2 regions of the Sphingopyxis sp. OAS728 genome follow, and region 1 is predicted to be linked to the other one. Evidence: predicted binding sites of a transcription regulator. Region 1 holds the regulator's gene; the other holds the start of a gene.
The links. Region 1 encodes LexA, which represses DNA repair genes until DNA is damaged. Its sites were predicted from a motif close to GTTCCNCNCTTGTTCT; they were not measured.
Positions count from the first base shown of each region.

Region 2: the regulator LexA is predicted to act here: its motif matches at 6,324-6,339, upstream of uvrA (excinuclease ABC subunit UvrA).

Region 1 covers NZ_JADBDT010000001.1:514,403-524,866, reverse strand. Annotated here, with positions in the region: gene GGC65_RS02515 (citrate synthase) at 1-205, opposite strand, end outside; gene gltX (glutamate--tRNA ligase) at 244-1,686, opposite strand; gene GGC65_RS02505 (ComEC/Rec2 family competence protein) at 1,770-3,929, shown strand; gene lexA (transcriptional repressor LexA) at 3,883-4,560, opposite strand; gene glp (gephyrin-like molybdotransferase Glp) at 4,626-5,816, opposite strand; gene moaC (cyclic pyranopterin monophosphate synthase MoaC) at 5,813-6,283, opposite strand; gene catB (type B chloramphenicol O-acetyltransferase) at 6,574-7,212, shown strand; gene trpC (indole-3-glycerol phosphate synthase TrpC) at 7,286-8,071, opposite strand; gene trpD (anthranilate phosphoribosyltransferase) at 8,068-9,066, opposite strand; gene GGC65_RS02470 (anthranilate synthase component II) at 9,063-9,653, opposite strand; gene GGC65_RS02465 (alpha/beta fold hydrolase) at 9,725-10,464, opposite strand, start outside.
Region 2 covers NZ_JADBDT010000001.1:110,696-121,159, reverse strand. Annotated here, with positions in the region: gene GGC65_RS00610 (M13 family metallopeptidase) at 1-2,013, opposite strand, end outside; gene GGC65_RS00605 (surface lipoprotein assembly modifier) at 2,256-3,578, shown strand; gene GGC65_RS23220 (transferrin-binding protein-like solute binding protein) at 3,625-6,234, shown strand; gene uvrA (excinuclease ABC subunit UvrA) at 6,351-9,242, shown strand; gene GGC65_RS00590 (hypothetical protein) at 9,380-10,105, shown strand; gene GGC65_RS00585 (nuclear transport factor 2 family protein) at 10,258-10,464, shown strand, end outside.

The DNA.
Region 1 (10,464 bases):
GGTGGAGCAGAACGCCTTCGTCACCGTCGATATAGGTCAGCTGCGATTCGCAGCTCGCGGTCGAGGTGAAGCCGGGGTCATAGGTGAACGCACCGGTCTGGGCGTAGAATTTGCGGATGTCGACGACGTCGGGGCCGACGGTGCCCGACAGGACAGGGTTGTCGACGGTCTTGTCGCCGAGGGTGATCTTCGCAGTGTCGGTCATATTTTGTTCCCTGTACTGACGGCGGGGAGAGAGAGTGGCTACGCCCCTGCCGGATAATGTTGCGCTGCGTCAAGTCGGGCGAGACTCACATCGCGTCCGAGCAGGAGCAGCACGTCGAAAATCCCCGGGGAGATGGTTCGGCCGGTTAATGCCGCGCGTAGAGGTTGCGCGAGTTTACCGAGCCCCAGTTCGGCGGCTTCGGCTTCGGCGCGCACGGCGGCGTCCAGCTCTTCTATCGTCCAATCGTTCAGCCCGCGCAGTCGCTCCGTGACGGCAGCGAGCAGGCCTTCGGGCGAGGCCTTTAGCACCTCGGCCGCTTTCTCGTCCACCGGCAACGGGTCGGGCTGGTAGAGGAAAATGGCGCCATCGGCGATCTCGTCGAGCGTCTTTGCGCGCGGCTTCAGCGACTCCATCGCGCGCGTCAGCAGGTCGCGGTCGGCATCGTCCAGCGCGCGGCCGACGAGTTTTTCCACGCGCGGCGCAACGAGGCCCGCGAGGCGCGCATTATCGGCTTCGCGCAGATAATGGCCGTTCAGATTTTCGAGCTTTTTGAAATCGAAACGCGACGGCGAACGGCCGACATGCGCGAGGTCGAACCATTCGGTCGCCTGCGCGCGGCTGATGATCTCGTCATCGCCATGGCCCCAGCCAAGGCGGAGGAGGTAGTTGTTCACCGCCTCGGGCAGATAGCCAAGTTCGTCGCGATAGGCGTCGACGCCGAGCGCACCATGGCGCTTCGATAGCTTCGCCCCGTCTGCTCCGTGGATCAGCGGGACATGCGCATAAACGGGCTCGCGCCAGTTCATCGAACGGATCAGTGCGAGCTGGCGGAACGCGTTGTTGAGATGGTCGTCGCCGCGGATCACATGCGTCACGCCCATATCATTATCGTCGACGACAACACTGAGCATATAGGTCGGCGTGCCATCGCTGCGCAGCAGGACGAAATCGTCGAGTTCGGCATTCTGGACCGTGACCTCGCCCTGGACCTTGTCGGTGATCGTCACCGCGCCGTCTTGCGGCGCGCGCAGGCGGATAACGTGCGGAACCGACGGATCGCCGTCGTCGCGATCGCGCCACGGGCTGCGGACGCGGAAGGGCAGGCGCTTTTCCTGTGCCTCGGCGCGCATCGCGGCGAGCTCGTCCTGCGTCAAATAGCAGCGATAGGCTTCACCCTTGGCGAGCAATTCGGCTGCGACCTCGGCATGGCGCGGCGCGCGCGCGAACTGGAATACCGTCTCGCCGTCCCAATCGAGGTCGAGCCACTGCATGCCGTCGAGAATCGCGTCGATCGCGGCGTCGGTCGAGCGCGCGCGGTCAGTGTCCTCAATGCGCAGCAGGAATTTGCCGCCATGGTGGCGCGCGAACAGCCAGTTGAAGAGCGCGGTGCGTGCGCCGCCGATATGCAGGAAACCCGTCGGCGAGGGGGCGAAGCGCGTCACCACGTCGGCGCCGGTCGCCTCAGGGGTCGCTGCTGCCATTTTGGTCTGGTTTTCGGTTGCCACTGCGGCCTCTTTCACTCAATTTGCCGCCCTTCTGGGCGGGGATCGGGGGAGCCCCTAGCATGGCGACAAGGCTGCTTCAAACGCCCATTGCTGCTCGCTGGGCAACTATCCGGAACCGGACAGGCGACGCGCTGGAGGCCCGGCTCGAGGCCGAGCGCGAGCGGATCGGGCTCTGGCTGCCTGTGGCGCTCGGCGCCGGGATTGCGGCGTGGTTCGCATTGCCTGCCGAAGCGCACTGGACAGGGTTGCTGTTCCTGCTCGCAGGCGGCGTGGGCGTGGGGCTGCTCATCGGCCAAAATAGCCGGTTGGGGCGGCTGATCGTCGTTGGATGCGGCATGATGGCGGCGGGCGTTTTGCTTATCTGGGCGCGCGCCATATGGGTCGCGGCGCCGGTGCTGGCGGCGCCGGTGGTGACCGAATTTTCTGCGATCGTGGAGCGCGCCGAGCCGCTGCCCGCCAAGGGGCAAATTCGCATAATCGCCCTGCCGCAGCGTCGCGCCGATTTGCCGCCGCGCGTACGCCTGACGCTGCGCAGCGAGCAGGGGGAGGGGCTCACGGACGGGGAGACGATCGGCGTCAGGGCACGGCTTATGCCGCCGCCAACGGCGAGCCTTCCCGGCGGGTATGATTTTGCGCAGCGCGCGTGGTTCGACCGCATTGGCGCGGTTGGTACCGTGCTCGGCGATATTTCGCGTGCGCCGGGAGCCGGAGCAGCGCCGCCGCCGCTGCGCAGCCGGCTCAGCGCGCATATCCATGCTCAGGTTGCGGGATCGGCGGGCGGCATCGCGGCGGCGCTGGTGACGGGCGATCGCGGCGCGATCAGCGAAGCCGACGAGGAGGCGATGCGGCGGAGCGGATTGGCGCACCTGCTGTCGATCAGCGGGCTGCATGTGACGGCCGTGGTCGGATTTGCGATGCTGCTGACGATGCGGCTGTTCGCGCTGAGCCGGCGGCTCGCGCTGGCGGGCTATGTCCTCCCGCTCGCGGCGGCGGCGGGCGCGCTTGCGGGGGGCGCCTATACGCTGCTCGCCGGCGCCGAGGTGCCGACTTTGCGTTCGTTCATCGCGGCGCTGCTCGTGCTCATCGCCTTCCTGATGGGGCGCGAGGCGATGACTTTGCGGCTGGTAGCGGCGGGCGCGCTCGTCGTGTTGGTCTGGCGGCCCGAATCGCTTGCGGGGCCGAGCTTCCAGCTGAGTTTTGCAGCGGTCACGGCGATCATCGCGCTGCACGAAAGCTGCCCGATGCAAAGCTTTCTGGCTCGGCGCGACGAAGCGTGGCCGTTCCGATTCGGTCGCGCCATCGCGGGCTTGCTGCTCACGGGGCTCGTCGTCGAAGTCGCGCTCGCCCCGATCGCGCTATTCCATTTTCACAAGGCTGGGCTTTACGGCGCGCTTGCCAATGTTGTCGCGATCCCGCTGACCACTTTCGTGATCATGCCCGCCGAGGCGCTGGCCTTGCTGCTCGACAGTGTCGGCCTCGGTGCGCCCTTCTGGTGGATCACCGAGCAGGCGATCGGCGCGCTGATCGGGCTCGCGCACGCGGTCGCCGACGCACCCGGTGCCGTCGCCATGTTGCCGACCTTCGCGGGCTGGGGCTTCGCGCTGTCGGTTTACGGAGGCTTGTGGCTGTTGCTGTGGAACACGCGCTGGCGGCGTATCGGCGCGGTACCGCTGGCGATCGGAATGGCGGCGTTGCTGGTACAGCCGCGCCCAGATCTGCTGGTGACCGGCGACGGCCGCCATATCGCCGCCGTGCTTCCCGATGGCAGCTATGCGCTGCTCCGCGACCGGGCGGGTGATTATGTGCGCGACAGCATGGCCGAGGCGGCGGGCGTCGACACGCCGCTCTCGGCGCTCGCCGAGCTCGATCATGTCGAATGTAATCGCGATTTCTGTCGATGGAGCCAGGGCGACGGCGCGCGGCGTTACATTATCCTCGCCTCGCGCGGGCGTGACCGGATCGAGGGCTCCGATATGGCGGCAGCCTGCGCCGCGGCCGATGTGGTGATCAGCGACCGCTGGCTACCGCGCGAGTGTATGGGGCGCTGGATGACGATCGACCGCGACAGCCTGGCCGAAACCGGCGGACTGGCGCTGTATCTCGGCGAAACGCCCGAAGCCGTCGCCACGCTTAGCGCGGGCGACGGCCATCCGTGGCGGCTACCGCAGCAGCTCAGTGGTAACGACGAAGTAATCCCGACAGGCGGCCCTGCACGATGACGCGATCGGCGGGATAGCGCTGCGGCTCATAGGCCGAGTTCGCCGGATCGAGGCGGATCATCTGGCCTTCGCGGCGGAAATATTTGAGCGTCGCGTCCTGTCCGTCGACGAGCGCGACGACGATATCGCCCTCGCGCGCGGTGCTCGCTTTCTGGATCAGCGCATAATCGCCGTCGAAGATGCCCGCCTCGACCATCGAGTCGCCCGACACTTCGAGCGCATAATGTTCGCCCGAGCCGAGCAACGCGGCGGGGACAGCGAGATTATTGTGATCCTCGAATGCCTCGATCGGCACGCCGGCGGCAATCTTGCCGTGCAGCGGAACCTCGATGATGTCGTTCGCCGCGATCGGTCGCATGGCAGGAGCAGCCTTGCGCAGCGGCACGACATTCTCACGTACCGGTGCGGCCTTCGCTGCCTCGGGCACCTTCAGCACTTCGAGCGCGCGGGCGCGGTTCGGCAGGCGACGGAGAAAACCTCTTTCTTCCAAGGCGCTTATCAACCGGTGTATACCCGATTTCGATTTGAGACCCAGCGCCTCCTTCATCTCTTCGAACGAGGGCGAAATGCCGCTCGAATCGAGGCGTTCCTGGATGAAGTGGAGCAGCTCATGCTGCTTTGCGGTCAACATCGGTCGTTCTCCATGATGCCATTACCGGACATATTGAGAACGATAGTGGAACAAAGCGGAACTTGTCAAGCGATGACAAGATAGTCCGCAGCATCGCCCACATTGCGCGGCGGCGCGCCGATCTCGCGGATCAGCAAGGCGTTCGCCGAGGCGAGGGGAAGGGTGCGACCGCTCTCCTGCCCGATCATCGGCGTCAGGCGGCCCTGTTCGAGTCGCGCGCGAAGATAGTCGCGGCGCCCGCCGCCTTCGGCGAGCGGAGCAGCCAGCGGGGCCCGATGGACGGCGGGTAGCGGCTCGCGCGCGCCCGCCAGATAGCGGACGAGCGGCAAAAGGAACAAGGTTGCGGTGACGAAGGCCGACGAGGGGTTGCCGGGAAGGCCGAGCAGGATCGCATCGCCGAGCATTCCGGCGATCAGCGGCTTGCCGGGACGCATCGCGATCTTCCAGAAATCGAGTCGTCCGCCCGCATCGTCGAGCGCGCCGCGGACATGATCATGATCGCCGACCGAGGCGCCGCCGACGGTCACGATGACGTCGTGACGTCGTGCCAACTCTTTCAAAACTTTGGCAAGTGTCTCACGGTCGTCGCGGATATGATGCGGGAGGACGGGGCCGTCGACCTCGCCGGCGAGCATCGCGGAGAGCATCGCGCCATTGCTGTCGGGGATCTGCCCCGGCGCGAGCGGGTGTCCGGGCTGGACGAGTTCGTCACCGGTGGTGAGGATAGCGACGCGGGCGCGGCGTCCAACCGCAAGCTGCCCCGCGCCGCTCATCGCCGCAGCGGCGATCGCGCCCGGGGTCAAGCGCGTCCCTGTAGGCAGCAGGCAGTCGCCCGCGGCGAAATCGGCGGCTTGCGACCGGATATGACGCCCGCGCGTGCCGGGGCCGTCGCCGGTCAAACGCAGCATATCGGCGTCATGCGCGACATCTTCCTGAACGATCACCGTGTCGGCGCCGGCAGGGAGCATCGCGCCAGTGAAGATACGCATCGCTTCACCGGGCCCGATCGGGCGGGCGGGCGGGGCGCCGGCGGCGGTTTCGCCGATCACCGTCCACGGCCCCGGCAGATCGTCGAAACGGATCGCATAGCCATCCATCGCCGAGAGCGGTGCAGCGGGCTGATCGCGCAAGGCGACGACATCTTCCGAAAGATAGCGGCCAAGCGCCTCGGAAAAAGCAATATTTTCGCTACCGAGCGGCGCGCGTAGCGCAATCAGCCGACTCTGAGCTTCCTCGACGGGAAGCAGCCCGCTCATTCGGCGCGCCAGTCGCCCGAGCGCCCGCCGCTCTTTTCGAGCAGGCGGATGTCACCGAGGATCATCGCGCGGTCGAGCGCCTTGGCCATGTCGTAAAGCGTGAGTAGCGCGACCGACGCGGCGGTGAGCGCTTCCATTTCGACCCCGGTGGGACCGGTCGTCTGCGCGGTGGCGGTGACCGATATGCCGCCTTCTTCCCACGCGAAATCGACGCCGACCTTGGTCAGTGCGAGCGGATGGCAAAGCGGGATGAGATCAGCGGTGCGTTTCGCGGCCATGATGCCGGCAATGCGCGCGGTCGAAAGTACGTCGCCCTTGGGTGCATTGCTGCTGCGGATCGCCTCGAGCGCGCCCGGCGACATGCTGATGCGGCCGCCGGCGACCGCGCGGCGCTGGGTTGCGGGCTTGGCGCCGACGTCGACCATATGTGCGGTGCCCGTTTCGTCGAGATGAGTCGGTTTCGTCATGTCGCCGAAACCAAGCAATGGCTGGCCGGAAAGGCAAGACGCTTTGGTCGTTTTGGTTCGTTTGAGCCCGAGCGGCCCGTCAGCAAGATTGCATGCGGGTCTTGTAATCATACAGACAATTGGCGCATGCAGTCCGGTATGAAGTCTGCAGACTGTACCATCTGAATCGGCTTTCGCGTTTCGACGCGAGAAGCCTCGATCCCGGCATGCGCGGAGCGTGCTGGTCAGCGTTTGCGTGCGTAAACGCGTCACAGGAGCCATCGATATGGCTCGGATTCAATGGTGATTTTGTGAAAAACTTCTTCGAAAGCCCCTTCAAGGGCATTACGCTTGATCGACAGGTTACGAACCCGAACATCGTCGTCGGCCGCTACAGCTATTATTCGGGCTATTACCATGGGCACAGTTTCGACGACTGCGCCCGCTTCCTTTTTCCCGATGCGGGCGTCGACAGGCTGATCATCGGTAGCTTTTGTTCGATCGGATCGGGGGCTGCCTTCATCATGGCGGGAAATCAAGGACACCGGAACGACTGGATCAGTACCTTCCCCTTTTTCTGGATGCCCGAGGTGCCCGCCTTTGCTGGTGCGGCCAACGGCTTCGAGCCGGCAGGCGACACCGTAATCGGCAACGATGTATGGATCGGATCGGAAGCGATCATCATGCCCGGGGTCAAGATCGGCGACGGCGCCGTGATCGGGACACGCGCCCTCGTCACCCGCGACGTCGAACCCTATGCCGTCGTCGGTGGCAACCCGTCGAAGGTGATCCGAAAACGCTTCGACGATGCGGATATTGCCCGGCTGCTCGAACTTGCGTGGTGGAACTGGTCCGACGAGCAACTTCGCGAGGCGATGGCGATCCTCACCAGTGCGGGCGCCGCTGGACTCCATGACCATTGGCGGAAGGTCATCGACGGACGGGTCTAGCAGGAGCAGGTGAGTCTGCCCGTCCCCGCGCCCGGACCGGGGCCGGGCAGGCGAACCCGATTGCCTTCGGAATTCACCCCTCCAGCAGTGCCTTCGTTGCCGCCGTGACGTCGTCCTGACGCATCAAGCTTTCGCCGACGAGGAAAGCCTTTACGCCGCTTTGCGCCAGTCTTTCGCAATCGGCGCGGCGCGCGATGCCGCTTTCACCGACGAGCAAGGTACCCGGCGGGACCAGCTTTGCGAGGCGCTCGGTGACCGCGAGGTCGGTTTCGAAGGTGCGAAGGTCGCGGTTGTTGACGCCGATCAGGCGCGACTGGAGCTGGGTCAGCGCGCGATCGAGTTCGGCTTCGTCATGCACCTCGACGAGCACATCCATGCCGCGTTCGAAGGCCGCCGCCTCGATCTCGCGCATCATGGCATCTTCGAGCGCAGCGACGATGATCAGGATCGCGTCGGCACCGATCGCGCGCGCTTCGGCGACCTGCCAGGGGTCGACCATGAAATCCTTGCGGAGCGCGGGCAGGGCGCAGGCGGCGCGCGCGGCAACCAGATAATCCTCATGCCCCTGAAAATAGGGGGCGTCGGTCAAGACGGACAGGCAAGCCGCCCCGCCGGCGGCATAGGCGCGCGCATGATCGGCGGGGTCGAAATCTTGTCTTATCAGTCCCTTGGAAGGCGATGCTTTCTTGATCTCCGCGATCAAGCCGAAACCGCCTGCGACGATCTTCGCCTGAAGAGCCGCGGCGAAACCGCGCACCGGGCCGGCGTCGATCGCGTCGAGTTCGGATAGCGAACGGAGCGCGGCGCGTTCGGCCACTTCCTCGGCCTTCGTGGCTAGAATTTGGGTGAGCTTGTTCATTTATAGGCGATCCAGCAATTGAGCAGCGCGTTGGCAAGGCCCTTGTCGATCGCCTCGGCGGCTTCCTCGACGCCTTCGAGCAAGCTGTCGGCGGCCCCGGCGACAACGAGTGCCTCGGCGGCGTTATAGAGCACGGCATCGCGATACGCGCCCGGTTCGCCTTCGAGCAGGCGGCGCAGCGCCTTTGCGTTATATTGGGCGTCGCCGCCGCGGATCTCGGCGAGCGAGCGCGTCGGAAGGCCCGCATCGGCGGCTGCGCTGCGCTGCATGCGGACGCCTTCGGGCGTTATGACCGCAACCTCATTGCCGCCCGCGAGCGATAGTTCGTCGAGCCCCTCGTCGCCAGAAATCACGCGCGAATGCTCGGTTCCGAGCCGGTGGAGCGCCTCGGCATAAACGGGAACATAGGCGGGCCGCGCGATGCCGACGAGCTGGCGCGTGACGCGCGCCGGATTGGCGAGGGGGCCCATCAGGTTGAAGATCGTGCGGCGGCCGATCGCCTTGCGGATCGGCATGATGCGCTTCATCGCCGGGTGGCGGGTGCCCGCGAACAGGAAACAGATGCCGAGGTCGGCCAGCTGTTCCTCGGCCATGCAGTCGGCGCGCTCCATGTCGAGGCCAAGCGCCTCCAGCGTATCCGCCGCGCCGGATTTTGAAGAAGCCGCGCGATTTCCGTGCTTTGCAACCGGAACCTCGCACGCCGCAACGACGATCGACACTGCGGTCGAGACGTTGAGCGTGTGATGACCGTCGCCGCCGGTGCCGCAGACGTCGATCGCGCCCTTGGGGGCCGCAACGGGGATCAGCCGGTCGCGCATCGCTTGCGCCGCGGCGGCGATTTCGACCATCGTCTCGCCGCGATCGGATAGTGCGATCAGGAACTCGGTGACCTGCTCGTCGCTCGCGCCGCCGTCGAGCATCGTCGCGAAGGCGTCGGCCGCCTCGTCGTGATCGAGCAGCGCCGAAGGATCGGGAAACGGCCCGAAGCGGCTCATGCCGCCTTGCGCTCGCCGACCGGCAGCCCCGCGATCTTGAGGAAATTGGCGAGCATCGCATGGCCATGTTCGGTCGCGATGCTTTCGGGATGGAACTGGACCCCGTGGATCGGCAGTTCGGTGTGGCGGAAACCCATCACCGCGCCGTCGTCGCTCGTCGCGTTGATCACGAGGTCGGCGGGAATGTCGACGACCTCGAGGCTGTGATAGCGCGTCGCCTGAAAGGGCGAGGGCAGGCCGGCGTAAAGCCCGCTGTTGTCATGGCAGACAGGAGAGGTCTTGCCGTGCATCAGATGGCCGCGCTGGACGGTTCCCCCGAAATGCTGGCCGATCGCCTGATGGCCGAGGCATACGCCGAGCAAGGGACGGCGCGCGTCGGCGCAGGCGGCGACGAGGTCGAGGCTGATTCCTGCCTCATTCGGCGTACACGGCCCGGGCGAGATGAGGATGGCATCGGCGCCGGTCGCGAGCGCGTCGCTCGCGGTCAACGCATCGTTGCGTTCGACGCGCACGTCGGTTCCCAGCTCGATCAGATAATGAACGAGGTTGAAGGTGAAGCTGTCATAATTGTCGATGACGAGGATCATGGGGGCGCACTAACGGTTTTGGAGGGGAGGGGGAAGGGATAGAAGCTTTTCGGGGTTCAACTCTTCCTTCGTTACTGTGCCATCAGCTTCGCGAGATCGTCCTTCCAGAATTTCGCCCAGGTGTGGGTGCCGTGCCCCTTGGTTTCGGCGCTCGCGGGGATGAGGATGAACTTTGTCGTCTTCATGCGCGCCGCTGCCTTTTCAGTGATGCCATAGGCGGGCGGGTTGATGAAATCGTCGGCCGAATTGATCCAGAGCACGGGCACGCGGATCTTTTCGAGATTCGGCCAGGGATTGTAGGTCCGCGAGCTGTCGAGCTGGTAGATGGTGTCGTTCGCGTCGCTCCGGCCAAATGCGCGCGCGAAAGCTTCGTCCTTGTATTTCTCTGCCGCTTCGCGCGTCGGATATTGCGCCTGTAGCGCGTAAGGGTTGGCGCCCGCGATCAGGACGAGCGAGGCGGCGGTGCGCAGGCCCGCGGCGGGCGGATCGGTATAATTGCCGTCTTTCCACAGCGGATCGGCCTTGATCGCGTCGATCGACAGCGTGCGCCACATGCGGTTCTGGCCCGCGATCTCGACGGGAAGGCAGGCGAAGGGAGCGAGCTTCTCAGCGAAGTCGGGCCATGTTTCGCCCCAGACGAAGGCGTGCATACAGCCCATCGACGTGCCGAGGATGAGCTTCAGTTTCTTCACGCCCAGCTTTTCGGTGAGCATCCGGTGCTGCGCACTCACCATGTCGTTATAATCGTAGCGCGGGAATTTCATGCGCAGCCCGTCGCTCGGCTTGGACGAGGCACCGTGGCCGATATTGT
Region 2 (10,464 bases), 400 kb from region 1:
GAACGCCTTGTACCACGCATCGACGTTGCGCACAGGTCCGATAATGCGCCAGCGCGCGGGGCTGTGCGGGTCGCTCGCGACCTGCTGCTTGATCGCATCCTCGCGCTGCTTCGTCCGCCAGGCCTGCGCGAAGGCCAGAAAGAAGCGCTGGTCGCCGGTCAGCCCGTCGATCACCGGCGCGGGCTTGCCGCCGAGCGAGCGACGATAGGCGTCATAGGCGACCTCCAAGCCGGCGAGGTCGGCGATATTCTCGCCCATCGTCAAGTCGGGATTGATGAACGACCCAGGGGCGGCCTCATAGGTCGCATATTGCGCGCCGAACGCCTTCGCCTGCGCGTCGAAGCGCGCCGCATCCTCGGGCGTCCACCAGTCGCGCACCGCGCCCTCGGCGTCGATCTTGCGGCCTTGGTCGTCGAAGCCGTGGGTGATCTCGTGGCCGATCACGGCGCCGATCGCGCCATAATTGACCGCATCGTCGACGCTCTCGCTGAAATAGGGCGCCTGCAATATGCCCGCCGGGAACACGATCTTGTTCTCGAGCCCGCCGTTATACGCATTCACTTCCTGTGGGTTCATCGACCATTTCTTGCGATCGACCGGCTTGTTGAGGTCCGACAGCGCATAGGCATATTCGAACGCCGCGCTGCGCTTCACATTGCCGTAAAGGTCTGCCGGGTCGATCTTCAGCCCCGAATAGTCGCGCCATTTGTCGGGATAGCCGACCATGACGTCCATCTTCGCAAGCTTCGCCAGCGCGGCGTCCTTCGTCGCCGGGGCCATCCAGCTGTTGTTGCGGATACGATCCCCCATCGCGAGTTTCAGGTTGGTGACCAGCACCTCCATCTTCGCCTTGGCGCTCGCGGGGAAATATTGCTTCGAATAAGTTTCGCCGACCAACTCGCCGAGGCTGCCGTCGACCAAGGTCAGCCCGCGCTTCCAGCGCGGACGCAGCTCGCCCACGCCACTCAGCGCCTTGGTATATTCAAAGCGGCTGTCGACAAACGCCTTCGACAGATAGGGCGCGGCATTATCGGCGACGTGGAACTGCTGCCACAGCTTGATCGTGTCGAGCGGGGTCTTGGCGTAGAGCGCGGCTATGTCGCGCACCGCGGCCTTCTCGTTGACGATGATGCGCTTTTGCGGGGCGATGCCCGACCCTGCGAACCAGGCTTTCCAGTCGAGCCCCGGCGCATAGGCGGCGAGTTCGTCCGACGACATCGGATTGTTGATCTTGCCGATGTCGCGCCGATCCGCGATCGCCCAGCTGACCTTTGCGATCTCGGTTTCGAACGCCATGATCGCATCGGCCGCCTTTTCGGGGTCGGCATTGCCCGCCATCTTCATCGTGCGCGCGATATAGGCGCGGTACGCGTCGCGCTGCGGCTTGAAGCTGTCGCTCAGATAATATTCGCGCTCGGGCAGGCCGATCCCCGCCTGCCCCAGCCACAGCACGTTGACCGTCGGATCGGCGGTGTCGGCATAGGGCCCACCGCTGACGATCGTCGAACCGAAGGTGCCCTGCGTGCCGCCCATGAAGCGCGCCATTTCGCTCTTGTCCTTGATCGCGGCGACCGCAGCGATATCGGCCATAAGCGGTTTGGCGGCGAGCGCCTCGACGCGCGCCTCGTCCATGAAGCTTTGATAGAGCCCGCCCACCTGACTTGCCGCGGGCGCGCCCGCGACCACCGCGCGCAGCTGACGCTGGGTCAGGTTATAGACGTCATAATCGACCCCCGCGGACGCCTGATCCGACGGAATTTCGGTGCGCGCGAACCAGCCGCCATTCGCATATTTGTCGAAATCGTCACCCGGCTTCACCGACGGATCGCGCGCGTCCAGATCGACGCCCCATTTGCCGAAGGACAGCGCTTTCAGCGAACCCGCTTCGGCGTCACCCGCCACTTCGTCGGCAGCCGCGGCCAGCGACACCGCCGGTGCAGTCTGCGCCAGTACCGGCGTCGCCAACGCCGCAGCGATGGCCAGCGAGGCCGCTCCCGTGAATCCCATCTTCATTCCCCGTCTCCTTGGTCCCCGCGCCGGCCCGAAACTCCGGCGAACATAGCCATGTTGTCCTCCCCGCCGGTCGGGCGGTCAACCTGGCTGCGGTGCATTGGTCGACCGAAAACCCGCGTTGGTAGATTAGTTGGAACAGCCCCTCGCTTCTTTCCGAAGATGTTGACGAGCCACATATATATCGTAATGAAACGCCGGGCGGCGCTGGCCGCATTGGGGGAAAAATCATCAAGCCGTTTTTGTTGGCGGCAGGGGCTGTCGCAGCATGTTGGACGCCCGCTGCAGGGGCACAGGAATCATCGGATCGCGTTGAAACGCCCGGCCAGGTCCAGTTATCGGCCGAACAGCTGTTTACATTCGCCGCGGAGGCCCAGGCAGCGCGCGATTTTGCGGCGGCCGAAACCGCCTATCGCGCCCTGGCCACCAATCCCGATATCGAACTTCGCACCGAGGCGCGGTTCCGGCTCGCGTTGATGCTCGCCGACAATCTGGGCAAGCACCGCGAAGCCGCGGTCCTCTTTCGCGAGATTCTCGACGAAAAGCCGGGCGCCGGGCGCGTCCGCATCGAACTTGCGCGCATGCAGGCGATGCTTGGCAATCTCGGCGCGGCGGAGCGCGAATTGCGCTCGGCGCAGGCGGCCGGCTTGCCGCCCGAGGTCGAGCAGCAGATCCGTTTCTATGCGGCGGCGCTCAGCGCGCAAAAGCCCTTTGGCGGGTCGGTCTCGATCGCCTTCGCCCCCGACAGCAATATCAACCGCGCGACCCGGTCGGACACGCTCGGCACGATCATCGGCGACTTCACGCTCGATGAGGACGCAAAAGCCCGGTCGGGGCTGGGCATCGCGCTGCGCGGACAGGCCTATTTCCGCACCGGCATCGACAAGCGCTCGCAGTTGCTCGTCCGCGCGTCGACCTATGCCAACCTCTACCGCGCCGAACAGTTCGACGACATCGCCTTCTCGATCCAGGCGGGCCCCGAATATGTATCGGGCAAGGACCGGATCAATATATCGGGCGAAGCGACGTGGCGCTGGTACGGCCTCGATCCGTACAGCTTCTCCGCCGGCGCCGGGGCGACCTGGCAGCATCCGATGGGCCAAAAGGCACAGCTGCGCCTCGACGGCCGGATCGCCGACGTCAACAACCAGCGCAATCGACTGCAGGATGCGACCAACGTCTTGCTCGCCGCATCCTATGACCGGGCCTTTTCGGCAAAGTTCGGAGGGGGCCTCCAGCTCAGCGGCAACCGCGAGGCCGCCCGCGATCCCGGATATTCGACCACATCGGGCGGCCTGACCGCCTATCTCTTCCGCGAGATCGGGCAGACGACGTTGACCGCGAGCGCGGGCTACAGCCGGCTCGAGGCCGATCGGCGACTCTTCCTCTATCCGCACCGCCGCATCGACGACCGGCTGCAGGCATCGATCGGCGGCCACTTTCGCTTTCTCAAGCTCGGCAGCTTTGCACCAACCGTCAAAGTGGGCTGGGAAAAGAATAAATCGACCGTTGAGATTTGGGACTATTCACGTATCAGTGCAGAATTCGGCATAACCTCCGCTTTTTAAAGCGGATATGCCGAAAAAATGAGAACAGAGGTGGGGGCCTAATCAAATGAAAAATCGCTTCGCGGTCGCATCGTCGTCGCTGGTTCTGGCTTTTGCGGTGTCCGCATGTGGCGGCGGCGGTGGCGGCGGCGTCAACAGCACGCCCCCGCCACCCACGCCTACTCCGACACCAACGCCAACGCCAACGCCGACGCCCACTCCGACGCCGACGCCGACGCCAACTCCCACCCCTACTCCGACGCCTACGGGCGCAAACAGCGACCTGATCGCCCCGTTGGAAAGCGAGACATTTCGCAACCTCGCGTCGGTTGGCACGCTGAGCGTCCCGACGAACGGTGACAACGTCACCGCAACCGCCGGACCCTCGACGCTTACGTTCGTCTATAATGCGTCGACGCAGTCCTACACCGTATCCGACGGGACCAGGAGCCAGACCTTCGGGCAGGCGAATATCGACCCCACTCAGACGAACGGCGATTTGACCACCTATAAAGTCGTATCGGGCAACACGACCGATTTCCTGTCGCTCACGACCAACGGGACCGCGGCGGGAAAAACCCGTTACGTCGGCGCGGGTTTCTGGCAGCGTCAGGTCAACGGCTCGACCGCGATCGACGGCCGCTTCCTCTCCTTCACTTACGGCGCCCAGACACCCGACGTCGCCTTGCCGCGAACAGGCGTCGCGAGTTTTGACGTGCGCTTGCTGGGCGCGCGGTCGTTCAGCAACGAGGTCTATTCGCTTTCCGGGACCGGCCGGCTCAGCGCGGACCTGCAAAGCGGAGCGATCTTCGGGACCGGCATTTATGACGAAACCGTCGCCCAGACCGGACAGGTGATCGGGACCAATCGCGGGTGGGGCGCCGTCGCACTGATCGCGTCGGGCAGCAACAGCTTCGCGGGAAAGATTAATTTCGACAATTACGGTAGCGGCGATCTGCGCGGCGCCTTCTATGGCCCGGCGGCGGAAGAGGTGGGCGGTACATTTCACCTCAACCCGAATCACCTCAACCCGTATTTTGCGATGGCACTCGCAGGTACGATCTTCGGCGCTCGCGGCACCTATGCCGTCAATCAGGCCGACAATCTCAACTCACCGCAAAAGGACATCTTCTTCCGCCCGGTATCGGCATCGCTTCGTGGGGCGCTGAATGGCGGGGTGTTGACCTCTGTCGCCTCCGGAGCGTCGTTCGTCAGCGTCCTGAAACGCGAGAACAGCGGCGGCACGATATATTATTCGGCCGATGGCCGGCTTCCGACATCCTCGCTTCGCGGCGAATTTTTCACCAACTCCCAATATCTTCGTGTCGGACTTCAACGCCAAACCGAAGGCAATGACATGTTCTTCGACGCGTTCGCCTATGGATTCGACACCGCCGCAGCCGGGGTCCCCCGTACCGGATCGGCTTCGTACAACGTGTCGCTTCTGGGCGGTGTCGGTACGGCGGGATCGGCGCTGAACAGCGTTTCCGGACTTGGTTCTCTCTCGGCCAATTTTGCGACCGGGGCCTTGACCACGCTCGGCAATTATACCGTGTCATCGGCCCTCCCGCTCCGCGAATTCGGCGACCCGCTGGGAAGCCAGATCGACGCCGGAAGCTGGACCGGAACGGCGACCATCGCCGCCGCGGCAAACGCGTTTTCAGGCACTTTCACGATGGACGGGACCAAGGACTATTCCGGGACGCTCGCCGGGAAGTTCTTCGGCCCTGCAGCCGAGGAAGTCGGCGCCGCCGTGAATACGACCGCCAGCGACGGCTCGATTCTCGTCGGCGCGCTTTACGGCGCGCGCGGCGCGGACGTCAGCGCGTCGCAGACAAAGCTCCTCGACCTGACAACAACGACGGTCCTCAACGGTATGAGCGGGCAATATTATATTCGCCCGAACGTGTCGCCAAGCGACGCGTCAGGAACCGACAGCAATATCGAAGTCACTTATGACCCAGTTGCAGGCTCCTATATTTTCCAGACGAAATCGACCGGAAACATGGCTGGGATTCCCCTGTCTATTGTGGTTCAGAAGGCCGACCGCATCGCCGCCGCCAGCGACGACCGCTTCGACGTCTATCAGGGTTCCGATTATCGCGGGCGCATTTACAAACCCGGCGCGGGCAATCCGGAGATCGCGCTTTCCTACGCCAGTTTCGCCGACCTGAGCGAGACGGGTGTAGACCAGGTCGGCCAGGCGACCACGGCTCGCCATTTCGCTCTCTTCGGGGGCCGCACGCCCAGCTTCCAGGTTCCGACGACGGGCAACGCCTCCTATTCGGGAATTGTCTATGGCGCGGGCCGGCACGGAAATATCATCGCCGATGCCCAGCTAACCGGAACCAGCAAGTTCAACATCAACTTCGCGACCGGCGTGAGCAGCCTCGTCATGTCGCTGATCGCCAGCAACCAGGCGGGAACCGTCACGTCCAACCTTGGCAATTTCACCTATGCCTCGTCGGGAGCGCCGCCCTGCCCCGGAGCCTGCCCTAACCAGATTTCGCTCTCCCTCTCCCCCGGATCGGGCGGGAGCGGTTTCCTGAACGGCTATTTCTTCGGACCCAATGCGGCGGAATATGGCGCGACCTTCGTATTGAACCTCGACAGTAACACGGGGCAATCCGTCGACAATTCGACCTTTGCCGGCGTGACACTCGGCCGGAAAGATTAGCAGCGCGGGGCATCGAGCGCCGGCAGACGCTATTGCAACAGGGGCGACTGCATCCCATCTCCGGGGTCGCAGCGCCCTCTTGCGCGCAAAGAACAAATCTGGAACATACCTCTCCCATGAGTCTCACCCACATCAAAGTGCGCGGTGCGCGCGAGCATAATCTCAAGGGCGTCGACGTCGACCTGCCGCGCGATGCGCTGATCGTCATCACCGGCCTGTCGGGCAGCGGCAAATCGTCGCTCGCCTTCGACACCATCTATGCCGAGGGGCAGCGGCGCTATGTCGAGAGCCTGTCGGCTTACGCGCGCCAGTTCCTCGAAATGATGCAAAAGCCCGATGTCGAGCATATCGACGGCCTGTCGCCGGCGATCAGCATCGAGCAGAAGACGACGAGCCGCAATCCGCGTTCGACCGTCGCGACGGTGACCGAGATCTACGACTATATGCGCCTGCTGTGGGCGCGCGTCGGCATTCCCTATTCGCCGGCGACCGGCGAGCCGATCAGCGCGCAGACGGTCACCGACATGGTCGACCGCGTGATGGCGCTGCCCGAGGGTACGCGCGCCTATCTGCTCGCCCCCGTCGTGCGCGGCCGCAAGGGCGAGTATAAGAAGGAACTCGCGCAGTGGCAGAAGGACGGCTTCACGCGCGTCCGCATCGACGGTGAATTCTACGAGATCGGCGACGCGCCGGCGCTCGACAAAAAGTATAAGCATGACATCGAAGTCGTCATCGACCGCATCGCGGTGCGCGAAGGCCTCGGCACCCGCCTCGCCGACAGTTTCGAGACCGCGCTGAAGCTCGCCGAAGGTCTCGCCTATGTCGACCTCGCCGACGGCCCCGTACCAGGGCGCGAGGAAGAAGACACCGGCGGCGCGATGAAGGGCGCGGGCATTCCCGCGAACCGGCTGATCTTCTCGGAGAAATTCGCCTGCCCCGTCTCGGGCTTCACGATCGCCGAGATCGAGCCGCGCCTGTTCAGCTTCAACGCACCGCAGGGCGCCTGCCCCGCATGCGACGGGCTCGGCGAGCGGCAGGAGTTCGACCCCGACCTCGTCGTCCCCAACCATGCGCTGTCGCTGAAAAAGGGCGCGATCGTGCCCTGGGCGAAATCGAACCCGCCCTCGCCCTATTATATGCAGGTACTTGAAAGCCTCGGCAAAGCCTATGGTTTCGACCTCACGACGCCCTGGCAGGACCTGCCGGGCGAGGTGCAGCTGATCATCCTCTACGGCAGCGGCGGCAAGCCGGTCGAGCTGACCTTCAAGGACGGCAAGCGCAGCTATACGACGCACAAGGCGTTCGAGGGCGTCATCGGCAACCTCAACCGCCGCCTGCTCCAGACCGAAAGCGCGTGGATGCGCGAGGAGCTGAGCAAATATCAGGCGCCGCATCCGTGCGAGACGTGCCACGGCGCGCGTCTGCGCCCCGAGCCGCTCGCAGTGAAGATCGCGGGCGAGGACATCAGCATGTCGGCGCAGCGCTCGGTCGCCGACGCGCTGGGCTGGTTCAGCACGCTCGACGAGAAGCTCAACGACACGCAGCGCCAGATCGCCAAGGCGATCCTCAAAGAAATCAACGAGCGCCTCGGCTTCCTCAACAATGTCGGGCTCGATTATCTCAACCTCAACCGCACCTCGGGCACGCTCTCGGGCGGCGAGAGCCAGCGCATCCGTCTCGCCTCGCAGATCGGCAGCGGCCTGTCGGGCGTGCTCTACGTCCTCGACGAACCGAGCATCGGCCTCCACCAGCGCGACAACGACCGGCTGCTCGCGACGCTGAAGCGCCTCCGCGACCTCGGCAACACGGTGATCGTCGTCGAGCATGACGAGGATGCGATCCGCCACGCCGATTATGTCGTCGACATGGGCCCCGGCGCGGGCCTCCACGGCGGCGAGATCGTCGCCGAGGGCACGCTCGACGAGGTGCTCGCGAACACGAAGAGCCTGACTGCGGCCTACCTCACAGGTGCGAAGAAGATCGAGGTGCCGAAGCATCGCCGCAAGGGCAATGGCTTCGACCTCGTGCTCAAGGGCGCGCGCGCGAACAACCTCAACAATGTCACCGCGAAGATCCCGCTCGGCACTTTCACCTGCGTCACCGGCCTGTCGGGCAGCGGCAAGTCGAGCCTGATCATCGACACACTCTATGCCAGCGCGGCGCGCGTGCTCAATGGCGCGCGCATGATCGCGGGGCCGCACGACAGCCTCAAAGGGCTCGAGCATTGCGACAAGGTGATCGACATCGACCAGTCGCCGATCGGCCGCACCCCGCGCTCGAACCCCGCGACATACACGGGCGCCTTCACGATCATCCGCGACTGGTTTGCGGGGCTGCCCGAAAGCCAGGCGCGCGGGTACAAGCCCGGGCGCTTCAGCTTCAACGTCAAGGGCGGGCGCTGCGAGACCTGCACCGGCGACGGGCTGATCAAGATCGAGATGCACTTCCTGCCCGACGTCTATGTGACGTGCGAGACGTGCCACGGCAAACGCTACAATCGCGAAACGCTCGAGGTGAAGTTCAAGGGGCACAGCATCGCCGACGTGCTCGACATGACCGTCGAGGATGCGGCGGAGTTCTTCAAGGCGGTGCCGTCGATCCGCGAGAAGATGGCGATGCTCGTCCGCGTCGGACTCGGCTATATCAAGGTCGGGCAGCAGGCGACGACGCTGTCGGGGGGCGAGGCGCAGCGCGTCAAGCTCGCCAAGGAATTGTCGCGCCGTTCGACCGGCCAGACGCTCTACATCCTCGACGAGCCGACCACCGGCCTGCATTTCGAGGATGTCCGCAAACTGCTCGAAGTGCTGCAGGCGCTCGTCGATCAGGGTAACAGCGTCGTAGTGATCGAGCATAATCTCGACGTCATCAAGACCGCCGACTACATCCTCGATCTCGGCCCCGAAGGCGGCGTGAAGGGCGGCGAAATCGTCGCGGCGGGGACGCCGGAACAGGTCGTCAAAGAAAAGCGCAGCTTCACCGGGCAGTATCTGGCGCCGCTGCTCAAATAACGGCACAGCCTTGTCTTGCGGACCCGATTGACAAGTCACTTACACCCTTGCAGATAACCCTTGGCCGCACTCTGCGGCTTGGGGGAAAATGGATGAATTACCTGAGGGGCGCGTCCGCTTTTGCGGTCTCTTTTGCTATGCTTTCAATCTCGGTTCAGGCGCAGGAAGCCGCGGCGCCCGCCGCTGCCGCCGAACCCGCGGCCGAAACCGCCGCTGCACCCGCTGCGGTCCCGGCGGTCGTCGCCGCGCCCGCCGTTGCCATCGCGGCGCCGGCACCCGGCCTGACGCTGCCGTCCTATACCGAAGTGATCCTGACGCCTGATGCCGAGGCGAACAGCAAGAAATTGCGCGAGGGACACACGATCCCGATGCACACGGTGTTCGACGTGATGCACAATGGCGTCGTCGTGATCCCGAAGGGCACGCGCGGCATGGGCACGGTGACGTGGCGCACCGGCAAGGGCGCGTTCGGCAAGTCGGCGAAGATGGAGATCACCTTCAACGAACTGACGCTGCCCAACGGCCACCGCCTGCCGCTGGCGGGCATGCACCGTCAGGAGGGTCAGGGCAACACCGGCGCCGCGGTCGGCGCAGCAATCGCGGTCGGCGTGTTCGGCGCTTTCGTCACCGGCAAGTCGGCGATCATCCCGAACGGCCAGCATCTGATGGCGCGGACGAACGAGCCGCTGGCCTATTCGATCCCGGCGGGCGCGGTGATCGTCCCGACCGCGCAGCTCGCGCCCGCAGCGGGCGTTGCGGTGATCACGCCTGCGGCCGTGGCGGCTCCGGCTGCAGCTGCCGCGCCGGCAACCGAAGCCGCGCCGGCGGCCGAGCCCGCAGCGACGACGCCCACGGGCGGCTGACCCGACCGGCCAAATCGGACAGGCCGATCGACAGGGGGCCCCGGACGCGGTTCGGGGCCCTTTTGCCGTCCGGGGCGCGATCCGCAGAGGCTGGAGAATCCGCGCGGGACGGGCTAAAAAGCAGGGCTGATTTGCGGCGGGAGTTTCATGCGATGCCCCTCGGTCCGGTACGCCTTGCCCTTCCCTGCGCTGCGGCCCTGCTCGCGGCGGGACCCGCGATGGCGGCTCCCACCCCGTCCTCGCCCGAAACCGCGCTCGAAGCCTATGTCGAGGGGCTGCGCAGCGGGCGGGTCGAAACACTTCGGGCGCTGTTCCTGCCCGACGGGCAATTTTGCACGCTTGCCGACAAGGGCGCGACG